Regions from separate parts of the Streptomyces sp. NPDC058662 genome, predicted to be linked through region 1. Evidence: riboswitches for the same ligand, from Rfam matches in the RefSeq annotation. Region 1 holds a riboswitch; the other holds the start of a gene.
What was found. A riboswitch is a leader RNA that binds a small molecule or an ion and turns the genes downstream of it on or off. The one in region 1 is predicted to bind S-adenosylmethionine.

Region 1 (7,272 bases):
CTCGTCCTTGGTGATGACGACCTTGCGGGCGCGGCCCAGCAGGTCGAGACCGGCGTTCTCCAGCTTGAGGCCGACCTCCTCGGAGATGACGGTGCCACCGGTGAGGATGGCGATGTCGCCGAGCATGGCCTTGCGGCGGTCGCCGAAGCCCGGAGCCTTGACGGCGACAGACTTGAAGGTGCCGCGGATCTTGTTGACGACCAGGGTCGACAGGGCCTCCCCCTCGACGTCCTCGGCGATGATCAGCAGCGGCTTGCCGGACTGCATGACCTTCTCCAGGAGCGGCAGCAGGTCCTTGACCGAGCCGATCTTGGAGTTGACGATCAGGATGTACGGGTCGTCGAGGGACGACTCCATGCGCTCCATGTCGGTGGCGAAGTACGCCGAGATGTAGCCCTTGTCGAAGCGCATGCCCTCGGTGAGCTCAAGCTCCAGACCGAAGGTCTGCGACTCCTCGACGGTGATGACGCCTTCCTTGCCGACCTTGTCCATGGCCTCGGCGATGAGCTCGCCGATCTGGGTGTCGGCGGCGGAGATGGAGGCCGTGGAAGCGATCTGCTCCTTGGTCTCGACATCCTTCGCCTGGGCGAGCAGGGCGGCGGAGACGGCCTCGACGGCCTTCTCGATACCACGCTTGAGGGCCATCGGGTTGGCGCCGGCGGCCACGTTGCGCAGGCCCTCGCGAACGAGTGCCTGAGCCAGCACGGTGGCGGTGGTCGTACCGTCGCCCGCTACGTCGTCCGTCTTCTTGGCGACTTCCTTGACCAGCTCGGCGCCGATCTTCTCGTACGGGTCCTCAAGCTCGATCTCCTTGGCGATGGAGACACCATCGTTGGTGATCGTGGGGGCGCCCCACTTCTTCTCAAGGACGACGTTGCGACCCTTGGGGCCAAGGGTGACCTTGACGGCGTCGGCGAGCTGGTTCATCCCACGCTCAAGGCCGCGCCGGGCCTCCTCGTCGAACGCAATGATCTTGGCCATCTGAAGTGGTCCTCCCGGACAGGGGTGGATTGCTCCGGACCGCGCCCGCGCCCGCGACGGACGGCCTGCGTGCCCGGCGGTTCCTTCCCGCCGGACCCTGCGGGCCTCACCGACCCGGTCCTCGTTTTGTAGCACTCTCAGCAGGAGAGTGCTAACGCCAATGATTAGCACTCGACCCCTCCGAGTGCAAGCGGCTTCGGGCAATGGCCGGTGGGCGCCGCGCGCCGCGCGGGGGCCCGGACGCCTGCCGCACACGGGCCGCGAGGGGCGCCGCACCGGTCCGCGACGCGCGAGGGGCCCACATCCCGTGTCCAGGATGTGGGCCCCTCGTCGTGCACGCGTGGGCGGTCGATCGCGCCAGGACTAGCCGAGTGCGAGCTTGACCATGTCCGCCTGCGGACCCTTCTGGCCCTGCGAGATCTCGAACTCGACCCGCTGACCCTCTTCAAGGGTGCGGTACCCGTCCATCTGGATGGCGCTGTAGTGGACGAACACATCCGCACCACCGTCGACCGCGATGAAGCCGTAGCCCTTCTCCGCGTTGAACCACTTGACGGTGCCCTGAGCCATGCCTAACTCCCCTATTACTGGCCCTTGCGCAGGAACGCACTTCGCGATCCCGGGTCAGAACTTGCGTCGGAACGCGTCGACCGAGGCTGAATGTATCTGCGCGGGTGCTGTCTGCAACAGGTCAATCCGACGAGAATTCTGGACACCCAGATACATTGAAATAGAGTGAAAATTTGGCATCTTCCCGGGCAACTCGGGCCCGGCATATCTCGCCAAAGCCCCATACCGCGCTTGCACATTGACCCGATGTCGACCCTCACGCGACCCGTTCATATGCGGCGGGCAAGTCCAGCGGAGGGGACTTCCCCAACTCTACCGCGCCCAATCAAACAGAATTACCCCCTCCGCTTTTTGACGGAGGGGGTAATAAGGGATTCGCGTGTCAGGCGGGGCATCCGGCCGCGGCGGCCGGACCCCTCCGCGCGGAGCCGGTCAGCCTCCGGCGACGGCGGGGATGATCGAGACGCCGGCGCCGTCCGGCGTCTTCGCCTCCAGCCCGCCCTCGAAGCGCACGTCGTCGTCGTTGACGTAGACGTTCACGAAGCGGCGCAGCTTGCCCTGGTCGTCCAGGACGCGCGCGGCGATGCCCGGGTGGCTCTGCTCCAGGGACTGGATGACCTCCGCCAGCGTGGCGCCCTCGGCGGGGACCTCGGCCCGGCCGCCGGTGTAGGTGCGCAGGATGGTGGGGATGCGGACGTTGACGCTCATGGCGCTACTGCCTTTCCGGGTGCGGGGAGGGTACTCAGGCCAGGCCGGCGGCGCGGAAGGCGTCCAGGCTCGGGCGGATGGTGGCGCTCTGGCCGCTGTCCGCGGCCACCGCCTCCAGGGTCTTGAGGCCGTCACCGGTGTTGAGGACGACGGTGGTCAGCGCCGGGTCGAGCTGCCCGTTCTCGATGAGCTTCTTCGTCACGCCGACGGTCACCCCGCCCGCCGTCTCGGCGAAGATGCCCTCGGTCTGCGCGAGGAGCTTGATGGCCTCGACGACCTGCTCGTCGTTGACGTCCTCGACGAAGCCGCCGGTGCGGCGGGCGATGTCCAGCACGTACGGGCCGTCCGCCGGGTTGCCGATGGCCAGGGACTTGGCGATGGTGTTCGGCTTCTGCGGGCGGACCACGTCGTGCCCGGCCTTGAAGGCCGTAGACACCGGGGAGCAGCCCTCGGCCTGGGCGCCGAAGATCTTGTACGGCTTGTCCTCGACGAGGCCGAGCGCGACCAGCTCCCGCAGTCCCTTGTCGATCTTCGTCAGCTGCGAGCCCGACGCGATCGGGATGACGATCTGGTCGGGCAGCCGCCAGCCGAGCTGCTCGCAGATCTCGTACGCCAGGGTCTTGGAGCCCTCGCCGTAGTACGGGCGCAGGTTGACGTTGACGAAGCCCCAGCCCTCGCCCAGCGGGTCGCCGATGAGCTCGGAGCAGAAGCGGTTGACGTCGTCGTAGTTGCCCTCGATGCCGACCAGGTCGCCGCCGTACACGCCGGCCATGACGACCTTGCCCTGCTCCAGGTCGTGCGGGATGAACACGCAGGACCGGAAGCCGGCGCGGGCGGCGGCGGCGCCGACGGCGCCGGCCAGGTTGCCCGTGGAGGAGCAGGACAGGGTGGTGAAGCCGAAGGCGCGGGCGGCCTCCACGGCGATGGCCACGACGCGGTCCTTGAAGGAGTGCGTCGGGTTGCCGGAGTCGTCCTTGACGTAGAGCTTGCCGGTGACGCCGAGCTCCTTGGCCAGGTTGGCCGCGTCCACGAGCTTGGTGAAGCCGGGGTTAAGGCTCGGCTTGGAGGCCACGTCCGCGGGGACGGGCAGCAGCGGCGCGTACCGCCAGATGTTGTCGGGGCCGGCCTCGATCGCGGCGCGCAGCGCCTCGGGGTCCCCGAGGGGGAGGTCGTAGGCGACTTCCAGCGGTCCGAAGCACTCGGCGCACGCGAAGATCGGACCGAGCTCGAAGCGGGTACCGCACTCGCGACAGGAGAGGCCGGTGGCGGGTCCGAGGTCGACAGAATCCAGGTCGGCGGAGGTGGCGACAGTCTGTGCAGCCATGATGGCGAGGCCCTTTCTCCTCATCTTCCCCATGGCGCACTTCGCCATGAGACGGAATTGGCACCTTCCCTAGCCGGGGACCTCGCTGGCGTGCGTGACGCGAACGCGAGAACCGACTGGAGGGTTGCCGGGGCTTCAACGGGCCGTGTCCCTCTGCCCCTCTGGATGAGCGGTATGGCACCGGGCCGCGCGCTGTGCGGCGCTCCCGGGCGTTTGTGCGCGGGGACCCCCGACATGCGGTGGCCCTTCGCGTTGTTCAAGACTGTAACCGAAGGTCCGGATGGTTGAGACAGCCGTCCGAACCGCGAGATGGATCATATTTCACCCCAAAGGGATCGACGCAGGGAGTACCGAGAGTGCTGGAAGAGGTGGAGCGCTGGCTGGCCGACCGCTCCTGGTCCGCCGCCGACCGACCGCTCGGCCAGCTGCTCGACCGGAAACGGGCGGCGGGCACGACGGTCAGCGTGGTGCTGCCCGCGCTCGACGAGGAGGCGACGGTCGGCGCCATCGTCGAGGTGATCCGGCGCGACCTGATCGAGGGCCTGCCCGTACCGCTGGTGGACGAACTGGTGGTGGTCGACTCCGGCTCCGCGGACCGGACGGCCGAGGTCGCGGCGGAGGCCGGCGCCCGCGTGGTGCGCCGTGACGCGATCCTGCCGAGGCTGCCCGCGCTGCCCGGCAAGGGCGAGGTGCTGTGGCGCTCGCTGCTGGCCACCACCGGGGACGTGGTCTGCTTCGTCGACGCCGATCTGCGGGACTTCTCGGCCTCCTTCGTCTCCGGGATCGTCGGACCGCTGCTGACCGAGCCCGACGTGCAGTTCGTCAAGGCGATGTACGACCGCCCGCTGGGCGACGCCCCGGGCCAGGGCGGCCGGGTGACCGAGCTGGTGGCGCGCCCGCTGCTGAACCTGCACTGGCCGCTGCTGGCCGGCTTCGTCCAGCCGCTGGGCGGCGAGTACGCGGTGCGGCGCTCGCTGCTGGAGCGGCTGCCGTTCCCCGTCGGGTACGGGGTCGAGCTGGGCCTGCTCGTGGACGCGCTGCACACGGTCGGTCTGGACGCGCTGGCCCAGGTGGACGTGGGCGTACGGGTCCACCGCCACCAGGACGGGCAGGCGCTGGGCCGGATGGCCGCCGCGATCTACCGCACGGCGCAGCTGCGGCTCTCGCGCGGACACCTGGTGCGGCCCGAGCTGACGCAGTTCGAGCGGGGTCCGGACGGGTTCGTTCCGCGGACGTACGCGGTGGACACCGAGGAGCGGCCGCCGATGCGCGGGATCCCGGAGTACGCCGTGCGCCGCGTGGCCTGAACCGGCTGCCGCGGAGCGCGGCGCGGGCCGGTCCCGGACCCCGGCCGCCCCCGTCCACACGTTTGAGCGAGCGCGGGCGGGGCTAGGTTGGCGGCATGGCTTCTCAGGTACTCGTCGCCGCCAACCGCGGCCCGCTCTCCTACGCCCTCGACCCCGACGGCACGCTCACCGCCCGGCGCGGCGGGGGCGGACTCGTCTCGGGGCTCTCCGCCGCGCTCGCGGAGCAACCAGGCGCCCTGTGGATCTGCGCGGCCCTGTCGGAGGCGGACCGGGAGGCGGTGCGGCGGGGCGTCGCCGAGCCGGGCGTCCGGATGCTGGACATCGATCCCGCGGTGTACGACGACGCCTACAACGGCATCGCGAACTCGGTCCTCTGGTTCACCCACCACCACCTCTACGACATCCCGCGCGAGCCGGTCTTCGACGCGGCGTTCCGGCGCCAGTGGGACTCGTACGTGGCGTACAACGGCGCCTTCGCCGAGGCCCTCGCCGAGGAGGCGGCGCCGGGCGCGGCCGTCCTCGTGCAGGACTACCACCTGGCGCTGGTCCCGGGCGCGCTGCGCGAGCTGCGGCCGGACCTGCGGATCGCGCACTTCACGCACACGCCGTGGGCGTCCCCCGAGTTCATGCGGATGCTGCCGGACGACGTCCGGGAGCAGCTGCTGTGGGGGATGCTCGGGGCGGACCGGCTCGGCTTCCACACCGGGCAGTGGGGCGACAGCTTCCTCGCCTGCGCGAGCACCGACACCGCGGGCGGGACCGCCCTCGCCCGCCACGCCCGCGGCGGGCAGCCCGCCGCGGTCGAACACCGCCGGACGGGCGCGGACGGCGGGCTCGGGCCGGTGCGGGAGACGGTGGTGGAGGCGTACCCGCTCGGGGTCGATGCGGAGGAGCTGCGGGCGCTGGCGCACCGTCCGGAGGTCGACGGGAAGCTGGCGGAGCTGCGGGCGGAGGTCGCGGGCCGCAAGACGATCGTCCGGGTGGACCGGACGGAGCTGTCGAAGAACATCCTGCGCGGGCTGCTGGCGTACCGGGAGCTGCTGACGACCCGCCCCGAGTGGCGCGGCCGGGTGGTGCACCTGGCGTCGGCGTACCCCTCGCGGCAGGACCTGAAGGTGTACCGGGACTACACCGACGCGGTGGCCACGCTGGCGGCGGAGATCAACGCGGAGTTCGGCACCGGGGACTGGCAGCCGGTGCTGGTGTCGGTGAAGGACGACTTCGCGCGGTCGCTGGCGGCGTACCGGATGGCGGACGTGGCGCTGGTGAACCCGGTGCGCGACGGCATGAACCTGGTGGCGAAGGAGATCCCGGTGGTGTCGGAGGCGGGGTGCGCGCTGGTGCTGTCGACGGGGGCGGGGGCGTACGAGGAGCTCGCCGAGGACGCGCTGACGGTGAACCCGTACGACGTGACGCAGACGGCGCAGGCGCTGCACGCGGCGCTGGCGATGCCGGAGGGGGAGCGGGCGGAGCGCACGAAGCGCCTCGCGGCGGCCGCGACGGGCCTCCCCCCGGCCCGCTGGTTCACGGCCCAGCTGGAGGCCCTCCCGGCCCGGACCTGACCGGCCCTGACGCCGCCCGCCCGGACCGGCGCCCGCAACAGCCCCGCCGCCCGGGCGGCGGTGGCGCGGCCGGGCGGCGGGGGGTCAGGCGGGGTCAGGCGCGGCCCTGCCGGGCCCGGGCGGCGGGGTCAGGCGCGGGCGGCGGCCGCCAGGGTGGACAGGAAGGCGACCACCTCGGCCGGGCCGGGCAGGACGAGGTCGGCGCGGGCGGCCAGTTCCGGGACCTCCGCGGAGCCGCTGCACACCAGTACGCCGGGCAGCCCGTCCGTCCGCCGCTTCTCGACCGCCGCGAACGCGGCCAAGTCGCCCAGGTCGTCGCCGGCGTACAGCACGGCCTCGGCGCCGGTCTCCGCGAGGAACTCCGTCAGGGCGACGCCCTTGTCCATGCCCGGGGGCCGCAGCTCCAGCACCGCGCGGCCCGGCTCGACCATCAGCCCGTGCCGCGCGGCCAGCTCCGCGAGGGGCTCCCGCAGCGCCTCGAAGGCGGCCTCGGGGTTGGCGGCCCGCCGGGTGTGCACGGCCAGCGCGCGGCCCTTCTCCTCAATCCACGTGCCCCGCCATGCCCCGATCGAGTCGAGGAACCCCGGCAGCTCGGCGCGGACCGCCGCCACCCCGGGGTGCTCGGCGGGGGTGTGGACGATGCCGGTGACGGCGTCCCAGCGTTCGGCGCCGTAGTGGCCGAGGACGACCAGGTGTTCGAGTCCCGGGACCCCGGCGAAGCCGCCGTAGCGGACGGCGACCCCGGCCGGGCGGCCGGTGATCACGGCCACCGAGGCCACCTCGGGGGCCAGCGCCGACAGGGCCGGCACGGCTCCGGGGT
Region 2 (7,272 bases), on a different contig from region 1:
CGGTCACACCGGCCTTCGAGAACAGCACGCGCACCCCGCGCGGCGGCGCGAGCAGCACCGGGGCGGCCAGTTCCGCCCCGTCGAAGACACAGGTCATCTCCGCACCCGTCTGGGCGGCCAGCATCGACAGTCCCCCCAGCAGCCGCAGCCGCTGCTTCTCCAGCGGCATCGTCGGATAGCCGGTCTTCGTCACGTTGTACCCGTCGACCACCAGGTGCGCCTGGGGCAGCGCCAGCAGCTGGTCCAGCAGGGCCGGATCGGTCTCCGACAGGGCGCGCGCCGCGATGTCCTTCGGCGTCATGCGCCCCGGCTCCACGGCCTCCACGGTGTCCGCGGGCCGGGTGGAGACCGGGGGCAGCGCCAGTTCGCGGCGCAGTCCGGCCGCCGCGTCCAGCACGGTGTCCAGCAGCAGCCTCAGCCGCATGTCCTCGATGCTGCGCCCCTCGCGGGTGGCCCGGCGCGAGGTCTCCAGCGCCGTCTCCACCTCCGCGAGCCGGGACTTGAGCCGCCGGTTCTCGCTCTCGGCGGCGGCCACGCGGGTGGCGGCCTCGCCGCGGATGCCGTCGATCTCGGCGTTCACCTTGCGCAGGGCGGCCTCGCCGCGCTTGACGTCGCTGAGGGCGCTGCGCAGCTTGCGGTGCAGCGATTCCGCTTCCTTGCGGGCCGCGTCCAGTTCGGTGCGGACCTGGTCCCCGCCGGCCCGCTGGAGGTCCCGTACGTGCGCCAGCTCCTCGCGGAGCCGGTCCAGCTCGCGCCGGGTCTCCTCACCGACCCGCTCGGCGTCGGCGCGCTGCGCCTCCTCGCCGGCGGCCGCCACCAGCTTGACCCAGCCGGCCGGGCGCAGGACGTACGCCGCGGCCGCCACGTCCAGCGGATCCGCGGCGGCGGGCGGTGCGCCGGCCTCCAGCGCCCCGGCCAGGTCCGCCTGCGCCTCGCGGAGCTTCTCGGCGACCCTGCCCCGGAACACGGAGTCGGTCTCGACCGCGGCGGCCATGGCGTTCCCGGCGAACTTGGCGCGCCGGGTCGGGGTGAACCGGGCGTACTGGCGCAGCTGCGCCGGCAGGTCCGCGACCGTCAGTCCGCCGAAGGCGTCCGAGACGAGCGCGACGACCCGGCGCCGCACGCCTTCCGGCAGCGGGCGGTCGAGCACCTCGGCGGCGTCGCCGGCCGCGTCGGCCGGCTCGGCACCGCTTGCTGGCTCCACAATCCGTCACCCCTACCGTGATCTTCCTGTGGGTACGCCTCCGTCAGGAGTCCGCGCCCGGCCTGTCCACGAGCTCGATCTGGTCCACCGCGTTGCACCACCGGCAGCGGACCGACTCGATGGTCTCATTGACCACCTCGCGCTCCTCGACCTTGGGCTCCCCGGCGAGGTCCAGGTGGACGTACTCCACGACCTTCGACGAACGGGTGACGTCGAAGCGCGTGAGGTTGCCGCACAGGGTGCAACGCCACCGGGTGGTGTCGGTCGGCAGGGGAACCGTCATCAGGCCGCTCTCTCCTTCGTAGCTCTTTCAATTAAAGCCGTCCCTGCGGCCGCCCGCGTCGCTCCGCGACCGCAGCTCGTAACCCTACGGCCTGCCACCGCCTCAGGTGGGTCCGCTTGAGTCATGCTCTGTCGCATGATCGTAAGGTGGCGGGCCGTGCGCGAGGCTGCCCGGGGGACGGTGGTCACCCACGCGCTGATCGCGGGCTGCGCCGCGGTGTTCGTCCTGGGGCCGGCCTCGGGGCTGAATCCGGGCTACGGGACGGGCGACGGGCTGCTGGCCGCCGGGACCGCGTACTTCCGGCGCTGGGGCGTGGTCCCGGAGGAGCTGTTCACGGGCGGGCCGCGGGCCTGGCTGACCCCGCTGACCGCGCTGTTCGTGCACGGCAGCTGGCTGCACCTGCTGGGGAACATGCTCTTCCTCCACGTCTTCGGCGCGATGGCCGAGGCGCGGATGGGCCGTCCGGCGTTCCTCGGCTTCTACCTCTGCGCGGGCTACGTGGCCATGACCTCGTACGCGGCGGCCAACGCCGGGTCCGCGCAGACGCTGGTCGGGGCGTCCGGGGCCATCTCGGCGGTGCTCGGCGCCTTCCTCTTCCTGCTGCCGAGCGCCAGGGTGACGAGCCTGTTCCCGTTCCTGTTCTTCTTGCCGCTGCGGTTCCCCGCCTGGATGGTGCTGCTGTTCTGGTTCGCCCTCCAGGGGGTGGCGGCGCACCGCGCGGGAAGCGGCCCGGGAGTGGCCTATCTGGCCCACCTGGTGGGCTTCTCGACGGGCTTCCTCTACGCGTGGGTGCGCTATCGCGGTACGACTAGAGTGAGGCGACCAGCGACGGCCACCGAGGGAGACAGCCAGCCGTGATCACCGCGATCGTGCTCATCAAGACCAGCGTGGACCGCATCCCCGAGATCGCCGAGTCGATCGCCGCGCTGGACAGCGTCAGCGAGGTGTACTCCGTCACCGGTACGTACGACCTGATCGCCCTGGTCCGCGTGGCCCGCCACGAGAACCTCGCGGACATCATCCCGGGCAGCATCAGCAAGATCCCGGGCGTCGAGGCGACGGACACCCACGTGGCGTTCCGCACCTACTCCCAGCACGACCTCGAAGCCGCCTTCGCGATCGGCCTGGACGCGTAGGACCTTCCCCCGCCGGGCCCGGGCTCGGGCCGGCCCCGCGCCCCGTCAGACGGCGGGGACGCAGCGGCCCTCCTCCGTGCGGTACTGCCACCGGGCGCCGTCCGTGACGAGTTCGCGCACCGCGCGCACGAAGCGCTCCACGTGCTCGTCCGGGGTGCCCGCTCCGAAGCTGACGCGGATGGCGTTCAGCGAGCGCTCGCCCGGGGCCGCCTCGGGGGCGCCGCACGCCCCCGGCTCCTGGGTCTCGCCGCCCAGCAGGGTGCGGACGAGCGGGTGGGCGCAGAACAGGCCGTCGCGGACACCGATCCCGTACTCGGCGGACAGGGCGGCCGCGAAGTGGGAGCTGTTCCAGCCGTCCACCACGAAGGAGATGACGCCCACCCGCGGGGCGTCGTCCCCGAACAGGGACAGCACCCGGACCTCGGGGACCTCCGCGAGGCCCTCGCGGACCGCGGCGATGAGGCGGCGCTCGCGGGCGACGAGCCCCTCGAAGCCGGCCTCGCTCAGGGCGCGGCAGGCGGAGGCGATCGCGTACACGCCGATGACGTTCGGGGAGCCGGCCTCGTGGCGGGCGGCGGTGGTGTGCCACTCGACGTCCACGCCGCCGTCCTCGCGCCGGGCCACCGTGCGGGAGGCGCCGCCGCCCGCGAGGTACGGCGCGGCCTCCTGGAGCCAGTCGGCGCGGCCGGCCAGGACGCCCGAGCCGAAGGGCGCGTACAGCTTGTGGCCGGAGAAGGCGACCCAGTCGACGTCCAGCTCCCGTACCGAGACGGGGTGGTGCGGGGCCAACTGGGCGGCGTCCAGCACGATCCGCGCGCCGTGGGCGTGCGCGGCGGCGGCCAGTTCGCGGACCGGCCACAGCTCGCCGGTGACGTTGGAGGCCCCGGTGACGCACACCAGCGCCGGGCCGTACGGCTCGCGGTCGGCGAGGGCCCGCTCCAGCAGGGCCACCGCCTCGGCCGGGGTGCGCGGGGCGTCGAGGTACGTGACCCGGGCGTCGGACCAGGGCAGCAGCGAGGCGTGGTGCTCGGTCTCGAAGACGAAGACCTGGCAGTCGGCGGGCAGCACGGCGGCGAGCAGGTTGAGCGAGTCGGTGGTGGAGCGCGTGAAGACCACCTGGTCGGCGGGGCGGCAGTCGAGGAACTCGGCGACCGCGGCGCGGCTCTGCTCGAAGAGGTCGGTGGAGAGCTGCGAGAGGTACCCGGCGCCGCGGTGCACGCTGCCGTAGTAGGGGGCGTACGCGGCCACGTCGTCCCAGACCCGCTGCAGGGCGGGGGCGCTGGCCGCGTAGTCCAGGGCGGCGTAGGTGACCTCGCCGCCGGTGACGAGCGGCACGGTGACGTCCCGGCCGAGGACCGCGAGCGGCTCGGCGCGGGCGGGGTCGACAGCGGTGGCGGTGGCGTCGGCGCTCGGGACGGCGGGGGCGGCGTTCAGGAATGCGGACATGGCGGAATCTCCCGGCAGGCAGGGGTGAATGGCTTCGGTGTGCCCGTACGCGGGTACGGCTCTGCGGCCGTCCGGGGTACGGGGAGTGCCCCGGAATCGGGCGGGGCGCACGGAAGCGGCGGCCCTGATCCGGGGGTGAAGAAGGGGCGGAGTCGCCCTATCGCATTCGCTTGCTCACGGAAAACGCTCCTCGACAGACCAGGACCCCTGGATTCGAGGGATCCGCGCTTGCCGTAGACCTCGCTGCCTACGGCCTGGTCATCACCCGGGGCACCCCGCCACGGAAGGAGGGTTGCCGGACAGCAAGCCGGGGCCTAAACGCTGTCACTCGTGACCTGGTCTGCATCCTGCCACAAGATCCCGCCGACGCAAGACCCCGGTCCGCATGGCGGACCGGGGTCTTGACTCGAAACCGCCGTACGGGATCAGGCGTTGCTGGCCGCCACCCACCGCTCCAGCGCGGCGCGGGCCGCGCCCGAGTCGACCGCCTCCGCCGCCCGGGTGATGCCGGCGGCGATCTGCTCCTCCAGCGCGCCCTCGCCCGGGTCCAGGGCCACGAGCGCCGCCGCCGCGTTCAGCAGTACCGCGTCGCGCACGGGGCCGGTCTCGCCGGCCAGCAGGCGGCGGGCCACGTCCGCGTTGTACGAGGCGTCCGCGCCGCGCAGCGCCGCCACGTCGACGAGGGGCACTCCCACGTCGCGGGGGTCGAAGGCCTGCTCCGCGACCCTGCCGTCGCGGACCCACCAGACGCGCGAGGTGGCGGTGGTGGTGAGTTCGTCGAGGCCGTCGTCGCCCCGGAAGACCAGCGCGGAGGAGCCGCGCTCGGCGAGCACCCCCGCCATGATGGGGGCCACCCTGGCATCGGCCACACCGGTCGCCTGGGCCCGTACCCGGGCGGGGTTGGTCAGCGGGCCCAGGAAGTTGAAGGTGGTCCGGATGCCCAGCTCCTTGCGGGCGCCGGCCACATGGCGCAGCGCCGGGTGGAACTTCACCGCGAAGCAGAAGGTGATACCGGCCTCCTCCGCGACCTCGGCGACCCGGGCCGGGGTGAGGTCGAGGTTGACGCCGAGCTTCTCCAGGACGTCCGAGGCCCCGCTCGCCGAGGACGCGGCCCGGTTGCCGTGCTTGACCACCTTGGCGCCCGTACCGGCCACCACGATCGCCGACATCGTCGAGATGTTGACGGTCTTGGCCCCGTCGCCGCCGGTGCCGACGATGTCCACCGTCCGGCCCGGTACCTCGATCAGGTTGGCGTGGTCGTACATGGTCCGGACGAGGCCGTTGATCTCCGCCACGGTCTCGCCCTTGGCGCGCAGGGCGACCGCGAACCCGGCGATCTGGGCGTCGGTGGCCTCCCCGCGCATGATCTTGTCCATGGCCCAGGCGGTGTCCTCGGCGCGCAGGTCCCGGCCGGTCAGCAGGGCGTCGAGGAGGCCCGGCCAGCCGCGGGCCGCCACGCTGTCGCCGCCTGCCGGGGTCACAACGTCCATGGTCCGCTCCTGCTGCTGGTGGGGGCTGCCCCCGTCTGCGCCGCCCACGTCGAATGGGAAGGGCTCCAGCCTATCCAGCCCCGGGGGACGGCAAAGAGCCCCGTCCAGACCCTGGACGGGGCTCTCGCCGTGGCAACACCAGGACTGACCGGAATCAGTCCCTCGAACGGATCAGTGGTGGCCGTGGCCGCTCTGGATCTCCTTGTACTCCTCCACCGTGGGCTTCGGAATCTGGCTGTCCTCGGCGTAGTAGCCCTTGCTGAGCTTCGCCCGCAGCTTCTCGGTGAGCTTCACCTTGCGCTCGACACCGTTCTCGTCGACCGTCGGGCCGATCTCGACCGGCTTGTACTGCTCGTGCTGGGTCAGCGTGTGCAGCTGGCCCTGCGGGAGCGGCTCGTGGATCTCGACGAACTCACCGTGCGGCAGGCGCTTGATGATGCCGGTCTCGCGGCCGTGCAGCACCTTGTCCCGGTCCCGGCGCTGGAGGCCGAGGCAGATCCGCTTGGTGATGACGAAGGCGATGACCGGGCCGATGAAGAAGCCGATCCGGGCGAACCAGGTGATCGAGTTGATCGACAGGTGGAAGTACTGCGCGAACATGTCGTTTCCACCGGCGATCAGCAGGATGACGTACCAGGTCAGCCAGGCCACACCGAAGGCGGTACGGGTCGGGACGTTGCGCGGGCGGTCCAGGATGTGGTGCTCGCGCTTGTCGCCGGTGACCCAGGACTCGATGAACGGGTACACCGCGATCGCGGCCAGCACCAGCGGGAAGATCACCAGCGGTACGAACACGCCCAGGACGAGCGTGTGGCCCCAGAGGTTGATCTCCCAGCCGGGCATCGCCCGGATGAGGCCCTCGGAGAAGCCCATGTACCAGTCCGGCTGCGCGCCCGTGGACACGTGGTCCGGGACGTACGGTCCGAGGGCCCAGATCGGGTTGATCGAGGCGATGCCCGCGATGGCCGCGATGATGCCGAAGACCAGGAAGAAGAAGCCGCCGGCCTTCGCCATGTACACCGGGAGCAGCGGCATGCCGACGACGTTGTTGTTCGTCTTGCCGGGACCCGGGAACTGGGTGTGCTTGTGGTAGAAGACCAGGATCAGGTGGGCCACCAGCAGGCCCATCATGATGCCGGGCAGCAGCAGGATGTGGATCGAGTAGAACCGGGCCACGAAGTCGTGGCCGGGGAACTCCCCGCCGAACAGGAACATCGACAGGTACGTGCCGACGACCGGCACGGACAGGATCGCGCCCTGCATGAAGCGGACACCGGTGCCCGAGAGCAGGTCGTCGGGCAGCGAGTAGCCGGTGAAACCGGTGAACATGCCGAGGACCAGCAGCAGGAAGCCGAAGACCCAGTTGATCTCGCGGGGCTTGCGGAACGCGCCGGTGAAGAAGACGCGCATCATGTGCACCATCATCGCCGCGACGAAGATCAGTGCCGCCCAGTGGTGGATCTGCCGGATGAGCAGGCCGCCGCGGACGTCGAAGCTGATGTTCAGTGTCGAGGCGAAGGCCTCGGACATCCGGACACCCTGCATCGGCACGTACGAGCCGTGGTACACGACCTCGTTCATGCTCGGGTGGAAGAACAGCGTCAGGTACACACCCGTGAGGATGATGATGATGAAGCTGTACAGGCAGATCTCACCCAGCATGAAGGACCAGTGGTCCGGGAAGATCTTGCGCATGTTGGACTTGGCCAGGCT

Region 2: another riboswitch for S-adenosylmethionine. It lies ahead of ACFWUQ_RS24315 (aminotransferase class V-fold PLP-dependent enzyme); the one in region 1 lies ahead of thrC (threonine synthase).

What each region holds. Positions count from the first base shown of each region.
Region 1 is NZ_JBHXRU010000067.1:12,514-19,785, reverse strand. Features, by position in the region: gene groL (chaperonin GroEL) at 1-981, opposite strand, end outside; gene ACFWUQ_RS21910 (cold-shock protein) at 1,345-1,551, opposite strand; gene ACFWUQ_RS21905 (MoaD/ThiS family protein) at 1,984-2,259, opposite strand; gene thrC (threonine synthase) at 2,294-3,583, opposite strand; SAM riboswitch class I at 3,601-3,755, opposite strand; gene ACFWUQ_RS21895 (glucosyl-3-phosphoglycerate synthase) at 3,940-4,890, shown strand; gene ACFWUQ_RS21890 (trehalose-6-phosphate synthase) at 4,986-6,452, shown strand; gene otsB (trehalose-phosphatase) at 6,581-7,272, opposite strand, start outside.
Region 2 is NZ_JBHXRU010000083.1:8,947-16,218, forward strand. Features, by position in the region: gene ACFWUQ_RS24295 (NYN domain-containing protein) at 1-1,207, opposite strand, end outside; gene ACFWUQ_RS24300 (hypothetical protein) at 1,248-1,487, opposite strand; gene ACFWUQ_RS24305 (rhomboid family intramembrane serine protease) at 1,611-2,345, shown strand; gene ACFWUQ_RS24310 (Lrp/AsnC ligand binding domain-containing protein) at 2,342-2,623, shown strand; gene ACFWUQ_RS24315 (aminotransferase class V-fold PLP-dependent enzyme) at 2,669-4,069, opposite strand; SAM riboswitch class IV at 4,289-4,405, opposite strand; gene trpD (anthranilate phosphoribosyltransferase) at 4,495-5,559, opposite strand; gene ACFWUQ_RS24325 (cytochrome bc complex cytochrome b subunit) at 5,731-7,272, opposite strand, start outside.